4 regions of the Litoribrevibacter euphylliae genome follow, and region 1 is predicted to be linked to each of the others. Evidence: predicted binding sites of a transcription regulator. Region 1 holds the regulator's gene; each other region holds the start of a gene.
The links. Region 1 encodes FNR, which switches genes on or off when oxygen is low (the NO sensors DNR and NnrR bind a similar motif). Its sites were predicted from a motif close to TTGATNTANATCAA; they were not measured.
Positions count from the first base shown of each region.

Region 2: ACFOEK_RS00780 (OmpW/AlkL family protein) is a predicted target of FNR. The motif match lies at 3,337-3,350, and genes of this name have one in related genera.
Region 3: ACFOEK_RS15165 (polyhydroxyalkanoic acid system family protein) is a predicted target of FNR. The motif match lies at 3,834-3,847, and genes of this name have one in related genera.
Region 4: ACFOEK_RS04920 (histone deacetylase family protein) is a predicted target of FNR. The motif match lies at 1,627-1,640, and genes of this name have one in related genera.

Region 1 is NZ_JBHRSZ010000004.1:313,228-318,987, reverse strand. Features, by position in the region: gene ACFOEK_RS08905 (FixH family protein) at 1-69, shown strand, start outside; gene ACFOEK_RS08900 (heavy metal translocating P-type ATPase) at 180-2,582, shown strand; gene ccoS (cbb3-type cytochrome oxidase assembly protein CcoS) at 2,595-2,801, shown strand; gene ACFOEK_RS08890 (sulfite exporter TauE/SafE family protein) at 2,905-3,900, shown strand; gene fnr (fumarate/nitrate reduction transcriptional regulator Fnr) at 4,088-4,867, shown strand; gene ppnN (nucleotide 5'-monophosphate nucleosidase PpnN) at 4,935-5,760, opposite strand, start outside.
Region 2 is NZ_JBHRSZ010000001.1:198,049-203,808, forward strand. Features, by position in the region: gene ACFOEK_RS00765 (putative RNA methyltransferase) at 1-481, opposite strand, end outside; gene ACFOEK_RS00770 (Crp/Fnr family transcriptional regulator) at 699-1,190, shown strand; gene nhaA (Na+/H+ antiporter NhaA) at 1,305-2,501, shown strand; gene ACFOEK_RS00780 (OmpW/AlkL family protein) at 2,585-3,256, opposite strand; gene ACFOEK_RS00785 (DUF3187 family protein) at 3,478-4,473, opposite strand; gene ACFOEK_RS00790 (DUF2804 domain-containing protein) at 4,642-5,649, shown strand; gene minE (cell division topological specificity factor MinE) at 5,731-5,760, opposite strand, start outside.
Region 3 is NZ_JBHRSZ010000006.1:256,812-262,571, reverse strand. Features, by position in the region: gene ACFOEK_RS15185 (phasin family protein) at 1-266, opposite strand, end outside; gene ACFOEK_RS15180 (hypothetical protein) at 576-1,445, shown strand; gene ACFOEK_RS15175 (alpha/beta hydrolase) at 1,721-2,623, shown strand; gene ACFOEK_RS15170 (FFLEELY motif protein) at 2,666-3,412, shown strand; gene ACFOEK_RS15165 (polyhydroxyalkanoic acid system family protein) at 3,495-3,770, opposite strand; gene ubiE (bifunctional demethylmenaquinone methyltransferase/2-methoxy-6-polyprenyl-1,4-benzoquinol methylase UbiE) at 3,933-4,685, shown strand; gene ACFOEK_RS15155 (ubiquinone biosynthesis accessory factor UbiJ) at 4,700-5,389, shown strand; gene ubiB (ubiquinone biosynthesis regulatory protein kinase UbiB) at 5,376-5,760, shown strand, end outside.
Region 4 is NZ_JBHRSZ010000002.1:724,843-730,602, forward strand. Features, by position in the region: gene ACFOEK_RS04915 (bifunctional acetate--CoA ligase family protein/GNAT family N-acetyltransferase) at 1-1,521, opposite strand, end outside; gene ACFOEK_RS04920 (histone deacetylase family protein) at 1,784-2,713, shown strand; gene ACFOEK_RS04925 (alpha-2-macroglobulin family protein) at 2,926-5,760, shown strand, end outside.

The DNA of each region.
Region 1 (5,760 bases):
TCATCTTGGGTTCTAAAAGGTGAACTTCATTTCGACGTCACCAGCCAAGCGACTATTTCGGCTCAATAAATTCAACCCAATAAGCACCTCATTGGGGCTAAGACATCAACGACGTTTGTAGTCCCAATGGGTTATATCCAGAGCAGAGCTAACTCTGCATCTATCAGCAGATTTAAACTATGCAAAGCCAAAGTTGTTATCACTGCGGGGAGTCCATTCCTGAAAACCTGGATATCACATCTGACATTGATGATCAGTCAAGAGCCTTTTGTTGCATAGGCTGCCAAGCCGTGGCGCTTACCATCTCAGGGGCAGGCCTGGAAAATTATTATCAATTCCGAACGGAAAAAGCCGAACAGGCCAGTGACCTATCAGATCAACAAGAAAAATACGCGCTCTATGATGAGCCAAGTGTTCAGCAAAAATTCTGCTCCTATGAAGACAATCTCGCATCAGCCACTCTACTCATAAAAGGCATCACCTGTGCTGCCTGTGTGTGGTTGATTGAAAAACACTTGGAGCGCATCTCCGGTATTGAGGATGTTCGCGTCAATCTCAGTACCCACAGAGCAACCATCACCTGGGACACCAATACACTAAAGCTTAGCGATTTGTTCTTTGCGATTGATGCTATTGGCTATCATGCAGAACCCTGGAAAGCCAATCGTGCTGCACAGGAACAACAGAAAGAAAGTCATACCGCATTAATCCGCCTTGGTATTGCCGGTATCGGTATGATGCAGGTCATGATGATGGCCAACGCACTCTATTTTGGTCATTACACTGGTATCGACAGCTCCTATGAAGCCTTCATCCGTTGGGCCAGCCTCTTTCTAACGACCCCCGTTGTTATCTACTCCGCCTTCCCGTTCTTCAACGCAGCTGTTCGCGACTTAAAGACCAAACACCTTACCATGGATGTACCAGTGTCTATTGCCATTGCCCTGGCTTATTCTGCCAGTATTTGGGCCACATTTAATGGTGCTGGCGAAGTGTATTTTGACTCTGTCTGTATGTTTACCTTCTTCTTGTTGTTGGGCCGCTATTTTGAAATGAAGGTCCGGCACCAGAATTCGCAAGTCACCAACGACCTAATCGGTTTAATGCCCAACTCCACACTCGTGTATCGAGAGGGCGAATACCGAGTAACGCCAACCGAGCAGATTGCAGTAGGCGATAAGGTCTTGGTGAAAGCAGGCCATACCATTCCGTCTGATGCCAAAGTCATTGAGGGCACGGCAGACATTGATGAGTCAGCATTAACAGGTGAGTACCTACCGGTCAGAAAAAGTATGGGCGACTCAGTGATGGGTGGAACCGTTTGCCTTGACCACCCTATAGAAATTGAGATCACCACGATCGGACATCAGAACACCCTGAATCTAGTGGTGGAATTGATGAACAAGGCTGAATCGTCCAAACCTCGCATTGCCCGCATTGCTGATACGATTGCCAGCCGCTTCGTAGCAGCAGTACTGATTACAGCGGTAAGTGTTTGGGGAGCCTGGATGTTTATTGATCCAGAAAAAGCCTTTTGGATTGCCCTATCCGTACTGGTAGTCACCTGCCCATGTGCACTCTCATTAGCCACACCGACAGCCATCACGGCTGCAACCTCATCATTAAAGCGTTCTGGATTGGTTATCACCAGCACCCACGTGCTTGAAACACTTCCAACCACCACAGATGTGTTATTCGACAAAACTGGAACACTAACAGAAGGCAAGCTCTCCATTGCCGAAGTTCAGATTCCGGCCGATATTTCAGAACAAGAGGCTCTGAGCTTAGCCTCACGTCTGGAAGCTACATCAGAGCACCCAATTGCAAGAGCATTTCCAACTACATCTTCATCGACCTCTACGAATCCGGCTCAACATGTCGAAATCACTCCCGGCGGCGGTTTAAGCGGCGAACTGGACGGTACTACTTATTACATTGGTCACAGCGAATTTATTCAGAACCATACAAACCTTAACGAAGTGCTATTGCCTGATGAAGATAACTGGGTCGTACTCGCATCCAATACACAACTCATTGCACTGTTTAAAGTCCAAGACACACTTCGCTCTGATGCCAAAGAAACACTGGACCAATTAAAGCGTGAAAACCTTGGCGTGCACATGCTCACCGGTGATCGCTCTCAATCAGCTAAATTCATGGCAGAGAAATTAGGCATTGAGGACATTCATTCAGGCCTTACCCCTCAAGGAAAGTTAGATCAATTATCTAAACTGCACCAAGAGCAAAAGCACACACTCATGATCGGTGACGGAATCAACGACATTCCAGTACTTGCATCCGCAGGTATCTCCATTGCGATGAACGAAGCCACAGATTTGGCTAAAACCAAGTCCGACATGATTTTAATGAATGGCCAACTTAGTGCCATCAACAAGGCATTCAAGATCGCTAATCATTGCCGAAAAATAATTAAGCAGAATCTAACTTGGGCATTAGTGTATAATTTGGTCGCCCTGCCATTAGCGGCAACGGGTTACATCCCCCCTTGGGCTGCTGCAATCGGAATGTCAGCAAGCTCTTTAGTCGTTGTGCTGAATGCATTACGCCTTAGAAATATATGATTGAGGTTCTCCGTGGACAGTATTCTTTTTCTTATTCCGATATCCATCATCTTTTTAACTATTGCCGTGATCACACTGGTATGGAATATCAAAAGCGGTCAATTTGACGATATGGAGACACCGGCTCATAAGATACTTTTCGATGATGACGAAGATCTGATGCCGGATGACGCAAAACCAATCAAGAAGCAAGAATCAAATAACCAAGAAAATAACTAACGCATAAAGATAATGAGATGCTTTGAAATTTGCACGTAACACAATTTCAAGGCACTGCTTTTAAAACAAGCACCGACAAACAGCACTTATTTAGACGTACTTTATGACCGTAGAAACCTTATCATTCACTGCAGCCTTCTTAATTGGATTACTTGGCGGTGCACACTGCATCGGTATGTGCGGCGGAATTACCGGCACATTCGGCCTTAACTCTCAAGGCAGCTTAGTTGAACGATTCATTAAAAACCTAAGTTTTAATCTAGGCAGAATCAGCAGCTATACACTGATCGGACTGATCGTAGGTTTAGCGAGTTCATTACTTACCAACCTATCCCCCACCATTGGCATGATTCTCCGCCTAGTCGCGGGTATTTTTATTATTCTTATGGGTCTATATGTGGCCGACTGGTCTCGGGCCATCACAAAAATTGAAAAACCCGGACAATGGGTTTGGAAACACATCCAACCTCTGACTAAGCCTTTCTTGCCTGCAGATACTATTAAAAAGTCTCTGTTTCTAGGATTACTCTGGGGATGGCTTCCTTGCGGCCTTGTCTATAGCACGCTTGTTTTGGCCTCAGCGAACGCGTCCCCTACGAGTTCGGCGATGGTTATGGCTGCATTCGGTTTAGGTACTCTACCGACAATGCTGGCAACAGGGCTTCTGGCATCACAATTAAGCAACATCATACGAAATAAAAACGTACGTAATCTTGCTGCCATTATGATGATCCTGATGGGCGCTTGGATTATCTGGGGCAACAGTCAGCACTTACTTGGTCACGGTGATCATTCGAGCCATAACAACCATATGAACCATAGTAGCCATTCAAACCACGGTGACCATACAAACCATAGTGACCATGAAAATCATGATTCCAGCAACACCAGTAATCATGAAGGCCATTCGATGCATGACCACAGTGCCATGCAAACGGAATCACAGGTAGATCACTCTACGATGGATCACTCTCAAATGGATCACTCCGGTATGAACCGCTCACAGATGGATCATACTGATATGTCGTCAGACACTAGGAAACAGGATCACTCTCATATGGATCATTCAGAGATGGACCACTCTAAAATGAACCACTGAGTATTTAAAACTACATCACTTAGTAACACCTATACTGTAGATTATTAAGGTAGGGATTTATCACGTTAGAACGAAGCCATATCACATGCTGACCTTTTGGTTACTTTTCTGTAAACGCACCATAAACGTGCTTTAAAGAATGGAGAAGCTGTGATATAAATTGGCAAACTTAATCGGACACTGAACTATGCCTCAGAACAAATTTTCCAGCGTCAAAGGATGCGGTACCGCAGTTAGCTGCCAGGATTGCTCCCTAAGCTCACTTTGTCTACCACTGTCACTTCACGAACAAGACATTGACCGTTTAGACGCCATCATCAAACGAGGACGACCGTACCAAAAGGGTCAGACCCTATGGCGCCAAGGTGACGATTTTCACTCAGTTCTAGCCATCCGTTCAGGCAGCGTGAAGAGTTTTATTACCAGCCCGTCCGGTGAAGAACAAATTGTCGGTTTCCATTTTGCCGGTGAAATGATTGGCCTTAACGGACTATTCAATAAGAAATATCCAATTACTACCGTTGCACTAGAGACAACCACGGTATGTGATATTCCATACGACAGTTTGGATGCACTTGCTGATGATCTCCCCGAACTTAGAGATCAGGTTCTTCAGAGCATGAGCCAAGAAATTTCCGAAGACCAGCAAATGATGTTACTGCTTAGTAAGAAAACATCCGAACAACGCTTGGCTACCTTCTTGGTGTCTGTATCGGAACGTTTCCATCGTCGTGGTTATTCTGCATCTCGTTTCCGTTTGACCATGTCCAGAAACGATCTAGGTAACTTCCTTGGTCTTGCGGTAGAAACCGTTAGCCGTATTTTCAGTAAGTTCCAGCAAAAAGAACTTATTCGCTTCCTAGACAGCAGCCGTGATATTGAACTGATTGATATCGCAGGCCTATACGAACTGGCAGACCTTCAAGACGGTACCGCCAGCGCATGTGGCAAGCGAGTCGTCGGCTAATATATTTTCTTTCATTAACCAAAAGGCCCAGCAAATGCTGGGCCTTTTGGTTTCTGTGATTACATCATTAACTGGTAACAGGTTCCGTTACGACTTCATAACAAGGTACGTATTTACTACCCGGTAATTTCATACGTTTTTGATGAACAAACGAAGCCAGCAAAGTATCCAACTTCTTCATCAAATTAGATTCACCGTGCAATTTAAACGGACCGTACTTATGGATTTCAGAAATCCCCTGCTCCTTTACATTACCCGCCACAATTCCAGACATCGCTCGTCGTAATTGAGAGGCCAATATGTGCGGTGGCAAATCGGTATCCAAACTCAATTCCGACATGGTTTTGTGAGTTGGAGTAAAAGGCTCCTGAAAAATAGAATCGATTTCTAGCATCCAATTAAAATAGTATGCATCTTTACGATCCTTTCGGTTTGCCTTCACTTCAGACATGCGCGAACGCAACTCAATTGCGACTTTTTCCGGGTCATCAATGATGATCTCATAAAGCGCTTGCGCCTCAGGCCCTAAGGTATCGCCAATAAACGCGTCTATTTGCTGAAAATAATCCGCCGACTCTTTCGGAGCAGTGAAATAAACAGGAATCTCAGCACCGTGCTTATTCCCCATTAAGACACCAAGCAGATACAAAATTTCTTCTGCGGTGCCAGCACCACCAGGAAAGACCACAATACCGTGCCCTAACCTAACGAACGCCTCTAAACGTTTTTCGATATCAGGGAGAATAATTAATTCATTTACGATTGGATTAGGTGATTCCGCTGCTATGATGCCCGGCTCGGTTAGCCCAATGTAGCGAGGGTGTTTTATCCGCTGTTTTACATGCGCCACACTGGCGCCTTTCATTGGCCCCTTCATTGCGCCTGGCCCACAG
Region 2 (5,760 bases), on a different contig from region 1:
CTTGAGAGCGTGGTGTTACTGGGATATCAGCACCCGATGCGACGAGCCAGGTAATGTCTTTATTACGTTTAGCAGCATGTCGAATGGCGTCTTTGGATATATCCAGGCCAATCAATTCAATATTGTTGTCTATGGGTGGTTTAAGCGATGAATACAAGCGATCAGTGTAATAGCCTTCGCCACAGCCTAGATCCAGTATCTTGGTGATGGAATTCTTCTTGGTGTCGAGTAGCTGATTACAAACTTGATTCAGGTGTTCTGATATTGGTTGGTAGATATTGGTGTTTAGAAATTTTTGTCTTGCCAGCACCATTTCATTGTTATCACCCGGCTGCTTAGAGCGCTTTTGGTTAGACATTAAAAGGTTGAAATAGCCTTGTTTAGCCTGATCAAAGGTATGGTTGTTGTCACAATGGAGCTGTTTAGAGGTCATTGACAAGGGGTGAGAGCAAATCGGGCACTGTAAAGATGTTGATAACATGGTGAATGCTTAATTAAATAAAAGGTCAATTATACCTCAGAGGCTCTTGTCTAGGCCAAAAATGATGTTAGCTTAATCTGTAAAACAGGTTCCTTGCTGATCCTCTGTTTTGATAACATCTGTCTAACTGTGTAGAGGTTTGTTGGCAGTTATCTATTATTAATAAAAGGCGATGTACTCGCTTTTACGGTGATTATTGTGTTTTTGAGGAATAACTATGCTCCCCAAAGAGAAGAATGTTGAGCGTCTTCAAGTAAACCCTGATGAACTTGCTCAAATGTTGGATAAAACTTCTTGGGGGAATGATTTGTCATGGGACGAATTGGTCACATTAGGAAAGTTTATTCAGGCATATAAGGTTCGGCCAAATACGGTCTTGTTTGCGGAAGGCGAACTGAACCAGACTATGGCTATTCTGGTCGAAGGAAGAGTGGAAATTGTTAAGTCCACAACAAGTAATCAGAAGAAGTCCATTGCGAAAGTAAAAAGCCCTCAAACCTTTGGTGAAATGAGTTTGATTGATGGTCAACCACGTTCGGCTGAAGTAGTAGCGGATTCTTCCTGTATTTGTTTGTTATTAACAAAACAAAAGTTCATGGAGATGAGCGAGCGTCAGTCACATCTTGCGTTTAAAATTCTCTGGAAAATCTCAAGTTTAATGAGTCAAAGACTACGCCAAGTAAGCGGACAGCTGGTCGATCTGGTATAGTACGGACGTTTTGGCTTTTTTATTGTCTATAGCAATATAGAATATAAATCTTCTGATGTATTATTAGATGATATATAAAACTCTCTTTCTGTCGATCAAAAGGGTATAAACTCAATGATACAAAGCATGTTAAAGGATTTTCTCAAGTTGGAGTCGGCTTCAGGAATACTACTTATCATTGCGACTGCCGTGGCTTTGGTGTTTGCCAATTCCCCACTGGATCAGTATTACGAGCTTTTTCTCTCTACCTATATGGGTGTTCATGTTGGGGCTTTTGAAATCAATAAGCCTTTGCTTCTTTGGATCAATGATGGCTTGATGGCCGTTTTCTTTTTCCTGATCGGTTTAGAGTTAAAACGTGAACTTGTTGAAGGAGAGCTTTCTGATCCTAAGCAGATCATTCTTCCTGCAGCAGGTGCGGTTGGCGGTATGCTGGTGCCTGCGCTTATTTATGTGGGAATGAACTGGGGGAACGAACAAGCTATTGCTGGTTGGGCGATTCCTGCGGCTACTGATATTGCTTTCGCTCTAGGTATTCTGGCAATGTTGGGAAGTCGCGTTCCGGTTGCGCTCAAGGTATTTCTAGTTTCTTTGGCGATCATTGATGATATCGGTGCGATCATCATTATTGCAATTTTCTACACCAGTGATTTGTCGGTTGAGTCGCTTGTGGTCGCTGGGTTGGCCATTGCAGGGTTAGCCATTTTAAACCGTCGTGGTGTGGTGAAAATTGCCCCTTACATTCTGATTGGTTTGGTGCTTTGGGTATCGGTATTAAAATCAGGTGTACACGCAACCTTAGCGGGTGTGGTGATGGCTTTCTTTATTCCGTTAAAACTTAAGGATGAGCACGGGCAGTCACCGGCACGTCAATTAGAGCATGATCTTCACTCATCGGTTGCCTTCGTTATTGTGCCTATCTTTGCTTTTGCTAATGCGGGGGTTGACTTAAGAGGAATGTCATTAGAACGATTCTTGGATCCGTTACCGATTGGTATTGCAATGGGGCTGTTTGTTGGTAAGCAAATTGGTGTGTTTGGTTTCGCCTGGTTAGTGATCAAAATGGGACTGGCTAAGCTGCCTAAGAGTGTGAGTTGGGCACAACTGTATGGGGTGTCGATCTTGTGTGGTATTGGTTTCACCATGAGTTTGTTTATTGGTTCGTTAGCTTTTGAACAAACCGGAGAACAAATGGATGATCGATTAGGTATTCTGTTTGGTTCAATACTGTCATCGGTGGTTGGTTACTTATTACTGTATAAAGTATTGCCAAAAACGCCGGCTGACCAGCCCGAAGTAGAACATCGCTAGGAAGTTCAAGGTAAACATTAAGATACGAAAAAACCGGTTCATATGAACCGGTTTTTTGATTTTTGGGTATTGGAAAGGAAGACTTACAGCTTGTAGCCAACGCTTACCATGTAAACCATCGGGTCAATCTCAACGTCTGATTTCAATGTACCTACACCGTCTAGATTAACAGTAGCGTCTGTATCGATATCCATTTTATAGACAGACGCGTTAAGTAGGATGTTATCTGTAACTAGGTAATCGACCCCAATTTGTGCGGCAAAGCCCATAGAATCATCAAGATCCAAGTCTGAAAATCCATCAGAAGAATTCGCGTTTTCATCGAAGAACCATGTGTAGTTTAAGCCAACACCCGCATATGGTTGGAACTTCGAATCTGTATCTCCAAGCAAGAAGTATTGCAGTGAAACGGTTGGTGGTAGGTGCTTAGTTGAACCTACTTTAAGGCCAGCGCCTTCTACATAAACCTCATGTTCAAATGGAGTGGCGGCCAACACTTCCACACCCACATTCTGAGATAGCATGTAAACAAAGTTCAAACCAAGCTGAGTGTCGTTATCTACAACGGCGTTCAGCCCTGTGTCAGCACCGGAAGCGGATACCAAAATATCGCCATTTGGTGCATTTTCAGGTTCAACTGTTGCTGCACCCGCACGGACGATAATGTCGCCAGCATCATACGCATGAACGGCTGTCGCTCCTGACATTGCCAACGTTGCAGTTAAAATTGCAGCACCTAACTTGTTCATTTTCATAACTTTCTCCAAGATCGCAGAGCACTTTTTGTTTGTTTTAAATTGTTAGGCGTAGTTTATGAGCGGAGGAAGTTTGAATATTGATATGAATCAATTCGAAGAATGCCCATGATATACAAATGGGTATATTTGATGGGGTTATTGATCCATGTCATGGGTTTTTGATGGCTGGAATCTTTATTTCCAGCCATTTAGGTGTGGACTTTTAGGTGATTAGATCGCTAGTACAAACTGGTCCACTCAACAAAAAAGGTAACGTCGGCAGTGGAATCAGTCTTTAAGTCCTCTGAAATAGCAATGTCCCACTGGTGTGATGAAGCCGTATATAGGGTTAACCCTAACGTCAGTTGCAATGCCTCACTTTCTACAGGCTCGAGATTACTTTCTGATAATTTACTGTGGCTTTCGAGCTGTCCTTTGAGGATGACATCAGGAATCGCTTCCCAAAAAATGCCTGTGTGCAGCGTTGTGACGTGCTTTTTCTGATTTCTTATTTGTTCTGCATCACCAAGGTAGTGTTGACCAAGTTCAGCTGCAAACGACAGTGTATCAATCTCAAATATCTGTGTTTTTAAGTAACTGACACTGGCTCCGGCATCCCAGCTTCCGCTGCCCATTAGTTTATCTTCATCCCCGGTGGGCGCTTTAAGGTGTAAATGGACAATAAAAGGAGAGTCTGTGAAAGATTTGCTGAGCTGTAACCTCAGATCGCCAATGCCATTTTCACTGCCTTGTATTATGTAATCGAGATCACTTCCATTTTGATAGCCATAAACCAGTTCGTTTCTCGGAAAGTCATCTCGACTGCCTTCACGAAAATTAAAAACTTCATGAAACTTATCAATGGAGTTATCTAGAAAGCCGCTGGAGTGACGAACGATAGGAAGCTCTGCGGATGCTTGCCAGCCATTGTCGAACCCCATGCTCCAACTTGGTGTTAAGCGCCAGGTTTCACCATCAAAGCGAACGACTTCCGGGGCATTATCCATAGTGACGGCATTGCTGACTACTTCGACTTTAACTCTGGCCTTTGTTTGTCCTGAATCGAGCAGATGTGTTTCTGACATACCGGGCAGATTAAACAGGCTTTCAATAGGAGAGGAGAAGCGGCTATTTATCGGATTAACTTCAGCTTGTGCGATAGCTGATAGTGAAAAGGTCGTAAAGGAAACGGTGGTCAGTGAAAATAGGTAAGGAATTGTGCGCATTCTGATCATTTCAATCCTTAGAGTTATTCTTAATATTTGGAATCGTGTTCAAATTCGGACTGTTATCCATCCTAGATAGTTAGTTAGGACATAGCAATCTATCTGGGGATTAAGTAGTGTAGTTGCGGTCTAGAAAATACATAATCAATAAAAAAGTCAGTCGTTGAAGGGATGAAAATGGACAAATTAGTTAATGCAGTTGGAAAGCCTTATTTTGGATGGATTAAAGAGCCGGTGGATGATGTTAACTATTTGGACTTCCCCTTAACCAATACCATGGACAAACTGCAGTCGCTTTCCAGCAAGAAACGAAAATTCAATCAGTTCCATTTTATTGGTGTACTCACCGAAGAGTTTATGGCGGGGATTGCCATTGTGAACTTAAAGTTAGTGAGTAACTGTTTTTTTTATGTTTGGACAAAAGACGAAGGACTGGTTGTTGAAAAAAGTGTGATCAGTCCTTTGGGAATAGGAACAAATATATCTACTACACCGGATTTTGCAGAGTCTAAATTTTCTTGGATGGGGACTCAAGCAAGTATCTCGCAACGAGATGCGGATACCCATGTTTCGGTTCAAAGTAACAAGTTCTCCGCAAATTTTAGATTACAGCAAAACGAAGGCTACGAGCCGTTGCGAGTCTGTTCTCAGGCTGGATATACCGGTTGGGTGTTTACTCAAAAAACAGCAGGTCTCGCTGCGTCTGGGCATTTTGATGTTAATGGTAAACGCTATAACTTAGATGAAATGAAGGCTTTGGGAAGCGTTGATTGGTCTTGTGGTTATATGCGTCGTGAAACTGCTTGGAATTGGGCGTGTTTTTCTGGTCGGGATGAACTGGATCGAACCATCGGGTTAAATCTTGCTTCCGGGGTCAATGAAACCGGTACCACTGAGAACGGGTTATGGGTCGATGGGCAATTGCACAAATTAGGCGGCGTACGCTTTGAGTTTGATCGGCAGGATATGCAAAAGCCTTGGAAAGTTTCTTCGGAGTGTGGGCGTGTAGCGTTAGATTTCCTGCCACAAGGTTGTCGCTCTGAGAAGTTAAATGTGGGGCTGTTGGCTTCGAACTTCAAGCAGATGTTTGGTCATTACTCGGGGACGATCATTTCGGATGATGGTAGTCCGGTGGTCTTTAATCATGTGCCTGGTTATGCGGAAGACCATTACGCCAAGTGGTAATTTATTGTAGGTACATTTATAGCAGGCATAAAAAAGCGCGATCTTAATCGCGCTTTTTTATGAGCTCAGAGGAATACGCTCTTACTTCTCTGGAAGCGTAATGTTTAATTC
Region 3 (5,760 bases), on a different contig from region 1:
ACATCGTTTTTTACATCTTCAACACGGTTGTTCGCATACTCAACCTGACGCATTACGCCTTCACGCCCGCGTTCTTCAATTTCTTTACCTGCAGTAACCAAAGCGTCGAAGTATTTATTCCCTTCACCGTCTGCTTTACTAAAAGCCCCCAGACCCGCCAACCAAATCTGATTGGTGTATTTTTTAATGTCTTGAGCAATTTTCATTTCTGATAGCGCCTTCATACGGTTATCAGTTGCTTCTGCAGCGTCTTTAAGCTTACCCATAGTTCAAAACCCTTTTCGATTCATTACTTACTGCCAAAAGGCAGCTTAAATGCAGAACCCGAAACATCATGGTTTACTCCATTACGGTTTAATACCAAGGCTTGAAACGAGTACCGCCAGTCCAAAGATGTGTTAACGCACCCTAATAAAGCTAACAATGGCAATTAGAATATGCATACTAAAGATGTTCAGGATTCCCTCATAAGGTATTCACATCCCCATAACAAATGACTATTCTTGAACGACTAAATTATTGACTCCAGAAAACCGTCAAATAAAAACAACATTAATCAGAACAATAGTTTTCGAATGAATCAATTACTAAGAACCCAATGGCACCCCTATGAGCTGTCCTCATTTCAACTAACCACCCAATCATTATCAAAGCATTGGACACGATTGCACATAGGAAACGCCGAACAATATCCTTCTGTCGAAGCGCTTGAAAGCAACCTCAACGAATACCCTATTATTGCTGCTTCCTTAGGCATAAATTCAATTAATGAAATTTCCGGCATGCTGATTCAGGGTTGGTTGCACTTTCATTTAGGAAACTTTCAAGAAGCGACTCAATTAGCTATTGCATCAGGCTTGCCCGGTTTAAACCTAGCGTCTAAATCCATGGCTATCTATGCCACGCATCTAGAAACGGACGAAACAACTAAGCTTGAATTATTTCAGGAAGCTATTCGATTAGCAGAACATGCCATAGAAGTTATGCCTAATCATCCTGACGCTCATTACAACCGTGCTTACGCCATGGGCCGCTACAGCCAAGGCATCTCAATCACAAAAGCCTTAGCAGAAGGCTACGGAAAAGAAGTCAGAAAGAGCCTTGAAAAGACGTTAGAGCTCGCACCGGATCACGCCGAAGCCCACATTGCATTTGGCACTTATCACGCAGAGATTATCAATCAGGTCGGCAAACTGGTTGCCAGTATTTCCTACGGAGCCAGCAAAGACTCAGGTCTGAAACACTTCAGAAATGCCATCCGAGTTGCGCCGGATTTTCCCATTGCCTATACACAATACGCCGATGGTCTATTAATGATGTATGGCCCAACAAAGTTAAAAGACGCCAAACAGCTCTATGAAAAAGCCGCAAAAAGCGATATTGCTGATGCAATGGAACGCTTAGATCAACAAAATGCGATTGATGAATTAAACGCCATCTCCTGATTCCCACCTTAACTCACTGCCGAATTGTTTCCCGATAATTCGGCAGAAACGTCCAATTCCTCGGATTCCACGACAAGCAGATCTACAACTGGTCGTATTTTCGTCTCGGCAATGTAACATTGTGCTACGATTTACAACAATGCGTTTCTAGTATCTAGGACGAATTTGAATAATGTGGCATAAAGTACTGACTAGAATGATAAATATAACCAATCAATCAACGTTCACCGTTGAAGTATCAGTCAGGTGTCCGATTTATGTTGGAAACGAGTCATATGCATAGACTTATCGAACCTATTCAACAGAGCTATCAAGAGCTTTTCAGTGGCGAAGTATATCTTTGTGGAAAAGCTGCCGTCTCAGTCAGAAACCACAGTGGCGTAGCACGCCATACGGTAATAGCTGTGCACGGTTTTCTGGAGAATCATTGCTACTTTACAGAAACCTACTCTCAATCAGACATCGAACTCATTCTACTTACATGCAGTAACTATCACATTCCAGTGACTGGGCCAGAGCATACCCATGCTGATTGGTTCGATCATCCAGAATATCCTGAGTCATCCATTGAATACGACGCATCCATTTTAGTTCAATCAATGGAACGTCTGGCCAGCTCAAAGAATGTCCGCATTCATGGTCATTCACGTGGCGGCGCGGTAGTTCTGGAAGCGATCCGTCAAAACCCTGAGTTATTTAAAGATGCCGAGGTGCTGTTAGAAGCGCCGGTACTGCCTCAGGGGAAGATTCACCCGATCCCGAAAGCCTTGATTGACAACATGTCACCAAGAATGTGGCCTTGGGCGCTACGCTTACTGGAAAAGACGCCTCTTTCCACCTATTCCCAAACCTTCTTTGGTGAAACACAAGGCCGGAAAAAGCTGTTACTAGAGCATCTGTTTAAAAACCCACAGAACGCAATGACCATCATCAACAACATTCATTCGATTGAAAGTTGGATGGACAACACCTCTACAGATATTTACAAGAACATTAAGCGCGGCACCATATTAATTCCCGAGCGGGACCGCATTCTGTGTAAAGATCATATGCTTAAAAGTGCCCTCTCCTCCCCCAATAACATTAGGGTGGTCGAAACCAAAGGAACCAGTCACTTTATTACGTTGGATGACACGAACAGTCTTCCACCTTTGACGATTCCTCTGTCACTTCAGTAGGGTTAGCTCGGAATCACAAAAGGTTATAAGAGTCTGAGCAACATGATCAAAGATAAGCTAGCGAAGCCAGTATCCGGAAAACACGGAGAAGCCCTTCGCCAGCTCTTACTTCAAAACCGAGATCGGCATAACACCGCTAAACCAGAAGACCAGCAGCTGGCGTTACAGCACCTGATGGTCTGGCAAACAGATCGACTCCGACAGACACATCAAGACCTCTTCCTTTCAAACCGCTATCAAGCCGCCGCACATTATTTTGTTGATGACCTGTACCTGTCTCCCAGCGCCATTCAGCGAGACAAAGACCTAGAGCGCGTCTTTCCAACGCTGGTAAAACTCTTACCCGATGACACTCTGGAAACCGTTGCGAACGCCATTGAGCTAAACATTTTATCTGCAGAACTGGATCAGCAACTGGCAAACATCATGTTTCTCCAGGATAGATCCTTGACCATCTGTGCGTCTCAAATTACAGAAGAACGCTATACCGATGCTTATTTAGCCACCGGGGCAAAAGATCTTCGACAACGACAATTAAACCTAATCGAACAGATCGGTCACGATCTCGACCATCTTGTACGCTTTCCGTTTATTTCCTTAACACTCAAACTGATCAGAAAGCCGGCTCACAAAAAAGGCCTGGGCAGCTTACATGACTTCTTAGAGCGAGGATTCAACACCTTCAAAGCATTAGGCGGCGCTGAAGAATTCATGGAAATTATTGTGAAGAGAGAAGGTAAGATTTTAGAGAACTTAAACGCAGGCAAAGCAAGCCCGTTTGAGATATAAACCGTCTAACAAAGAGCCTTCGGCCTAGAATAAGAGCTTCAACCAATAAAGCAAAGAGCCTTCAGCCCAAAAAAAAGAGCCTCTAACGAAGCTCTTTCTCGAAATAGTTATGAATCTCACGTTCAACAACCGCTTTAAACGGTCTCATGAGTAGAGACAACTCAACGTTCACCTCAAGCGTGTCTTCAGTGACATCCAGAAAGCCTTTTACACCGGTACGATGAAATTCCAGCTTATTGCCTTTCCATTGATACTTAGCATCAAATCTGTCAGCCAGCATCAACGCCAACTGCTCAGCGTCTTTCAGTGCTTGTTCAAGACCTAGCTTATGATTTTTCTTTACGTTTATTTTAGCCATACCACCTAACCGACTAGGATATCAGGCGGAGCATTCTACCCCAAAGCCAATGAATTCAACAAATTGACCTTTATCAAAAGACAAACCCCTGCTTTCAAGGTTAGAATAGCCCGAATTTAAAGCTTCCACAGGACAACTTTCGTAGACCGAAAGCATAGCGCTATGACAGAACAAGATAAAACAACGCACTTTGGCTTCAAACAAGTGCCAGTCAATGAAAAAGCAAACAAAGTCGCAGATGTATTCCACTCAGTAGCCAGCAAATATGACATCATGAATGACCTGATGTCTGGCGGCATTCATCGATTGTGGAAGCGTTTTACCATTGATCTAAGTGCAGTGCGTAAAGGTCACCGCGTATTGGATATCGCAGGCGGCACGGGCGATCTCACTAAGCAATTCTCGAAATTAGTGGGCAGCGAAGGCCAGGTGGTACTTGCGGACATCAATAGCTCAATGCTGGAAGTTGGCCGTGAGCGTCTAACTAATCTGGGCCTGACAAATAACATTGAATACGTTCAAGCGAATGCAGAGTCACTGCCTTTCGATGACAATTCATTCGACGTCATTACCATTGCGTTTGGTCTTCGTAACGTTACAGATAAAGATAAAGCACTGCGTTCTATGCTTCGCGTGCTTAAGCCAGGCGGTCGCCTTTTGATTCTGGAGTTTTCCAAGCCGGCTAACCCTGTACTAGAGAAAGTTTACGACACCTACTCATTCAGCATTCTTCCTAAAATGGGTCAACTTGTGGCTGGTGATGCCGAAAGTTACCAATATCTGGCTGAATCCATTCGTATGCACCCGGATCAGGAAACACTTAAGGACATGATGGCCGACGCAGGTTTCGTACGCTGTGATTATCACAACATGACGGGCGGCATTGTCGCGCTTCACAAAGGCATCAAGCCTTAGGTTTCAGTCTCACTATGCTGAACATGGTATCGACAGCGACACTTGCGATGATTGAAGGCCTAATCAATCAGGCCCTCAAGCAAGATCCGGTAACACAAGCAAAACTTTCCAAACTAGAAGGTAAGGTCATTGCCTTGACGTTGAAACAGCCCAAAGTCACCATCTATGGGTTATTTCAGCACGACAGTATTCGACTGATGAACAACTACGAGTGTGTGCCAGAGCTTGCGATTACAGGTGCCACGTTCGATTTTTTACAACTGGCGTTAGCGGATGACCACAACAGCGCGCTGTTCAGCAGTCGAATCCGAATGGACGGTGATGAACATCTGGCTCAAAAGTTAATGACCATTGCCTTAGGTTTATCCATCGACTGGGAATATCTTCTTTCGAAAATCACCGGCGACGTTATTGCTCATCAAATTGGTCAAGGCGTTCGCGCTTCCACTCGATGGATCAAAGATACCCATCAGAGTATGACGGCCAATCTGGAAGAATATATTCATCACGAATTACGAACTCTTCCACACGCCAGTGAAGTGGATTACTACTGCGAACAAGTGACGTCCCTACGTCTTGCCAGCGACCGATTAATGGCTCGAGTTAAAGCGCTCGAAAGCCCATCATCGAGCAATAGCAACAAAGAATCCCCATCTATCGAACAAAACATTACATCCCAAGGAGAATTAGGTGACGAGTCTTAAACGAATTTTGGTGATCATCTGGGTTATCAGCAAATATCGTTTAGATCAGCTTATACCCTTAACCCTAGTCCCTTGGTATGTTCGAGCGCTATTGATGTTGGCGCCTTGGCATTTTTTCCCTACGCCTAAAAAACTCTCCCGCGGTGAACGAATTCGTTTAGCGCTGCAAGAGCTAGGCCCTATCTTTATTAAATTCGGTCAGATTCTTTCGACTCGACGCGACTTAATGCCAGATGACATCGCCGAAGAACTGAAACTCCTTCAGGATCGTGTTCCGGCATTTTCATCTGCCATCGCCAAATCCATCATCGAAAACTCGCTAAAAACCAAAATTGATGATGTCTTCGATGAATTCAGTGAAGAAGCCTTAG
Region 4 (5,760 bases), on a different contig from region 1:
ATCAACCACTTTCAAGCCATACTGGCTTAATAACGTCACTAGCGTATCAGGTGCTAACTCATCGCCTTTGATGTAGCGATCCAGAATATCAACCGTCGCGTCTTTGCACTCATCAAGACGTAAACGTAATGGCGTTTCACGCAAGATGGTTAACGAGTAGTGATAATTCACCGACTGACGAAATGCCTGCGCCGCCACTTCCGGGCTATTAAACGAAGGAATGCCGTGTTGATCGAACAAGGAGCGAGCTTTTGCTAAGCTGCCTTCTCCCACCCAACAGGTCATAATCGGTATACGTAATTTATCACGATGCTGCACCAGGGCTTCAGCAATCTCATAGGAATGAGCGTGTGCGCTTGGCACATGAAGAATCAACAAGTGATCCACATTCGGATCTTGAGAAATAATTTCTGCCGCTTTGATATAAGTTTTAGCAGAAGCCCCCACTTCCAAATCCACCGGGCTTTTTTGAGACCAATAACGAGGTAACACCTTATTGAGCTGCTCAATGGTTTTATCGCTCAACTTTACCAGCTCGGAACGGGAGTGATCATAGAGTCGGTCCGTTGCCACCATCGCCATACCAATGCTGTTGGATAAAATGGCTAATCGATTGCCTTTAAAACGACGTTGTTGCTCCAAAATCGGTAAGCTTTCCATCAGATCCAACGGGGAACGCAACTGCATCACCCCCAAGCGACGAAACATCTGCTTATAGATTCGACCCGAATCGTGAATACCTTGTGCGACTCGATGACCATCTCCGATCACCCCTTCGCTGTCCCCGGTTCGAACGGCAACCACTAACTTAGCTTTGGCAGCCGCGCCCACCGCAGCAATGAATTTTTCAGGTCGTCTGATGTGCTCCACATGCAAAAGAATCACTCGTACTGAACGATGCAATGACAAGTAATCCACAATGTCGGCAAGATCCACATCCCCCCGATCATCGAGGTTAATGAAGTGCGAGAAACCAAAACCATGAGCATGCCCCCAATCCAATACACTACTAGCGACTGTTCCGGATTGCCCCACGTACGCTACATTGCCTTTATGAATCGGCAAATGGCCATAACTGATGTTGATCGGGTTTACTGACGACATCAGACCCAAAGTATTCGGACCAATCACCCGGACGTTATTTACTTTCGCCAAACGAAGAACGGCTTGGTTCAGGTTGTTATCGAACCAGGAATGCTTACGAGACAAACCACCGGTCAATAACATGACTGCACGAACGCCTTTCCACACCAACTGCTGCATGATCAGCAATAAGGTTTCCGGCGGTGTACACACAACGGCTAGATCGAGTTTTTCAGGAAGGGATTTGATGCGCTTATAGGTAGGAACCCCCTGAATATCGCCCGACTTCTGCTTGTTCACCGCATAAATCTGGCCACTGTAATCACTTTCAAGCAAGTTCTTAAGGACGATCTGCCCCATCTTGCCTTCTTTATCCGAAGCACCGATGACAGCAATCGAACGAGGTTCAAAGAAATATTTAAGATACTTAGTCGCCATACCATTCAGACCTACAAGTTAATTCCCTTTATGAACTCTGTGGATAGGTTATGTCCGCAGTATATTGTGCTTGTCCTTAGAAAGCATGTGGGAACTAAACAAAACTTAACCTATCTCAATACTTTTTTTGACGACACGGCTAAGTTAGAGAGTATACTTTGCCAAAAATTACAACAGACAGAACGCTTACCTAATTCGTATGACAGATCACTCACCGTCAGACATCACCTTTATTACGCATCCCGCTTGCTTGGAACACCGCATGACGGATCACCATCCTGAATGCCCGGAGCGCTTGATTGAAATCATGAAGCATCTGGAAAAACAGCCATTTTTTGATGCGTTGAATAAAGAGATGGCGACAAAGGCGGATCGCAAGTGGGTTGAGTCTGTTCATCCGGCTGGATACATAGATCAGTTACTAGGCATTGAACCATCCCATGGCTTAATCATGGTCGATGAAGATACAGCACTTAGCCCAACTTCAATGGATGCCATCTGGTACGCCGCCGGGGCAGGTATGAATGCGGTGGATGCCGTTTTAGGATCTGGAAACAAATCAGGCAAAACCAGCCGAGTTGCCTTTTGTGCCACTCGACCACCAGGTCATCATGCCGAACCTCGTAAAGCCATGGGCTTTTGCTTCTTTAGTAACATTGCCATAGCCGCCAAATATGCCCTCGATCATTATGGATTAGAGCGCGTTGCCATCATCGACTTTGATGTTCACCAAGCCAACGGCACCATCGAATGCTTACGAGACGAGCCAAGAGCCTTAGTCTGCACTTCATTTCAACACCCGTATTATCCAAACAGTCATTGGTATGGTTTGCCGGAACACATAGTCAATCTACCCATTGAAGAGCACAGCAACGGCGACTTCATGCGCCAAGCAGTGAATGATGTTTGGGAACCGGCACTGGCTATTCACCAACCACAACTCATACTTATTTCTGCGGGATTTGATGCCCATCGTCAAGATCCAATGGCCACGGTGGAGTGGGAAACTCGCGACTTCGCCTGGCTGACTCGTTGGCTACAAAACCAAGCCTACAAATATTGTGGCGGTAAAATCGTCAGCATGCTGGAAGGTGGTTATTCACTGGATGCCCTGCCCCACTGCGTCAGTGCTCACTTAGGCGTATTTGCTGGTGATGAAAAGGCTCTGATGCTTTCTCGGGTGAAACAATAAGCGATTTTAGGCTCATCCATCACCTCACTCAATTCGCTACTACGCGAAGAGCTTCAGCCTCATTCCATACCATTACAAACTGATACAATTGTTTAGCGGTTTCCAAGATTTTTCCGGTGACGCACCTTCGGTCGAAAGTTATACTTCCCCGCCTCACGTTAGCGTAAGCTCGTCTAAAATATTTCAGAGAAAATGCCACAGGGAGAAGTGCCATGTTTGCTATCGCATCAAGCTTGATGTCGATTCTTTGGTTCATTGTTAAGTTAATCTTTTCGCCCATTACTTGGGTTTTGAACCTGATCTTTTATCGCTTTTTAGGCATCAGCTGGTCGATTCCCGGTTGGATTTCTGGCATCAACAACACTCGTCGTACCAAACCAAAACGCTTCTGGACAATATGTCTGGTACTTCTCGGGTTATTCGGCGGCACTTACTATCACCTGTTTGTTCCTAAACCACCCAAGGTTGTGGCCAAGCTCTATACGCCAAAACTCTCTGAGAATGAAGAGGTCATCCGCCCTAAACCTCTGGTCATTTCTTTTAACTATCAGAAAGTTGATTATTCGACTTACTTATCAACGGGTCTAATTGAACGCCCGAGTGGTCGTTTGTCTGTTGCTCCGATTGATGGCGTAGATAAAGAAATCACAAAAGGCATCAAACTCTTCCCTAATCGTGCGGGTACATGGCGTTGGGTCGGCGACAATCGTATTGAGTTCACCCCGGAAGCCGACTGGCCTGCGGATCAAGATTACACCGTTACTTTTGCAGAAGATTTCTTTGCCGAACATATTGAAATGGCGGATCTCAGCTACGAGTTCACCACCTTTGCGTTCCAGGCAACCGTCAAAAAGTTCGAGCTTTATAAAGACCCAACCAAACGCAACGCACAACACTTGGTTGCTACCTTAAAACTCTCTCATCCCGTTAAGCGAGACAATATTCGTGATCATTTAAGATTTGAAATCCTCAAGCCGCAGACCGGAAATATGGTAGAGCTTACGCAAACGGTTAAACCAAGTTTTGAAGTTAACTACGGTTTGAATGATCGTGAAATCTATCTGAAGAGTGAACAAATTGATCTTCCGGAACACGAAGAGTATGCGCATCTCATTGTTACTGAAGAACTGCTAAGCATGGGCTCAGACTCTACCCTTGCTGAGCGCATTGATGAGAAAGTACTACTACCAAACATCAGCAACTTCCTAAAAGTAACTAATGCCGACGTTCGTATCCTAAGAAATCAGGACAACCAGCCAGAGCAAATCCTGAACCTACAATTCACTGACGGTATTACTTTCAACGAAATCCAAGACAATCTGGATGTCTATTTACTTCCAAAAACCAATCGCCACTGGAATCTCGATCGTGCCACATCCTTGTCTACCAGCAAGATGACCAAGCTGTCACCAGAATGGATGGAAAACGAACAAGCCAGTTCTCCGTACTACAACTTGAAGCTTGATGTCCCGGAACGCCGAGCCATTTACCTCAAAGTGAAGCAAGGCCTAACCTCTAGCAGCGATTACACCTTAGCGAAAAACTATCGTCAGGTTATCTATCTGGATGAGTATCCAAAAGAAGCCAGCATCATGGGTGAAGGGTCATTACTGTCATTGTCTGGCGATAAAACCCTAAGCCTGATGTCTCGCGGTCACACGGCACTGAAAGTGGCGATTCATAAGCTTCAAGACAAGCAATTAAATCACTTGATCAGCCAAACCGGCGGCGATATCAGCAAACCTTATTTCCGTAATTACCAGTTCAATGAACAAAATATCTCGGTCGCGTATGAACAAATTCTCAGACTGACCAAGAAACATCCGAAAGAATTGAATTACGCATCTATCTCTTTGGCGTCTTACCTAAAAGAAGCCGGTATGGGCGTGTTCTTTGTGGAAGTATCTGGCTGGGACATGGATCGCAACCGCAAAGTGTACGGTCAAGAAGACAAGCGCCTGATTGTAATCACCGACTTGGGTGTGATCGTTAAGAAGACTCGCGACTTTAATCGTCAGCATGTATTCGTACAGTCCATAGCCACCGGCCAACCGGTTAGCAACGCTAAAGTAGAAGTGCTCGGCAAGAATGGTGTACCAGTCTTCTCCGGTCAAACCGATCCACAAGGTCAAACTGAACTGCACGACTTAAGCCGTCTCTATCGCGAACAGCAACCAACGGTGTTCCTGATCACCAAAGGGAAAGATCGCGCGTTCTTACCGTATGATCAACACACACGTCAGATCAACTACTCACGTTTTGATGTCTCCGGTCAGACGCAAATGCGTTCCGATCAAAACCAACTCTCTGCCTACGTGATCACCGACCGTGGTATTTATCGTCCGGGTGAAACCGTACAGTTTGCCAGCATCGTCAAAGACCAGACCTTCCGTTCTACCGCTGGTTTGCCATTGGAATTCACCATTACAGACGCACGTGGCAAGAAGGTTCTGGATAAGCGTTTGACGCTGAACAAAGAAGGTCTGCTTGATTTAACCTATAAAACCAAACTCACCAGCAGCACCGGTGATTATCAAGCTAACTTGTACCTGCTGACTAAGAAAGGCTATCTGGATTATCGTTTGGGCGGTGTGAGCTTCACGGTCGAAGAATTCCAACCAGACACCATGAAGATCAGTTCTGAACTGTCGCCTAACTTATCCCAAGGCTGGTTCCATCAAGAACAGATTCAAGCCAATGTCGAACTGAAAAACCTGTTCGGTACACCAGCGCAAGATCGTAAAGTATCTGCGACGCTGAACCTGACACCTACGGAGTTCTACTTCCGACCATTCAAAGGCTACCGCTTTGTTGATCCGCTACGTGATGAACAAGCGCAATTACGAGTGGTTGACGAACGACTAAACGACCAAACCAGTGACGCTGATGGTCGAGCGACATTCGATATCAGTCTCAATCAATACGCTAAGGGTACTTATCGCTTAAACTTCGAGGCTGAAGGCTTTGAAGCGGGTGGTGGCCGCAGTGTCTTCGCTCAAAATCAGGCGTTGATTTCACCACTCACGCAATTGGTGGGTTACAAAGCC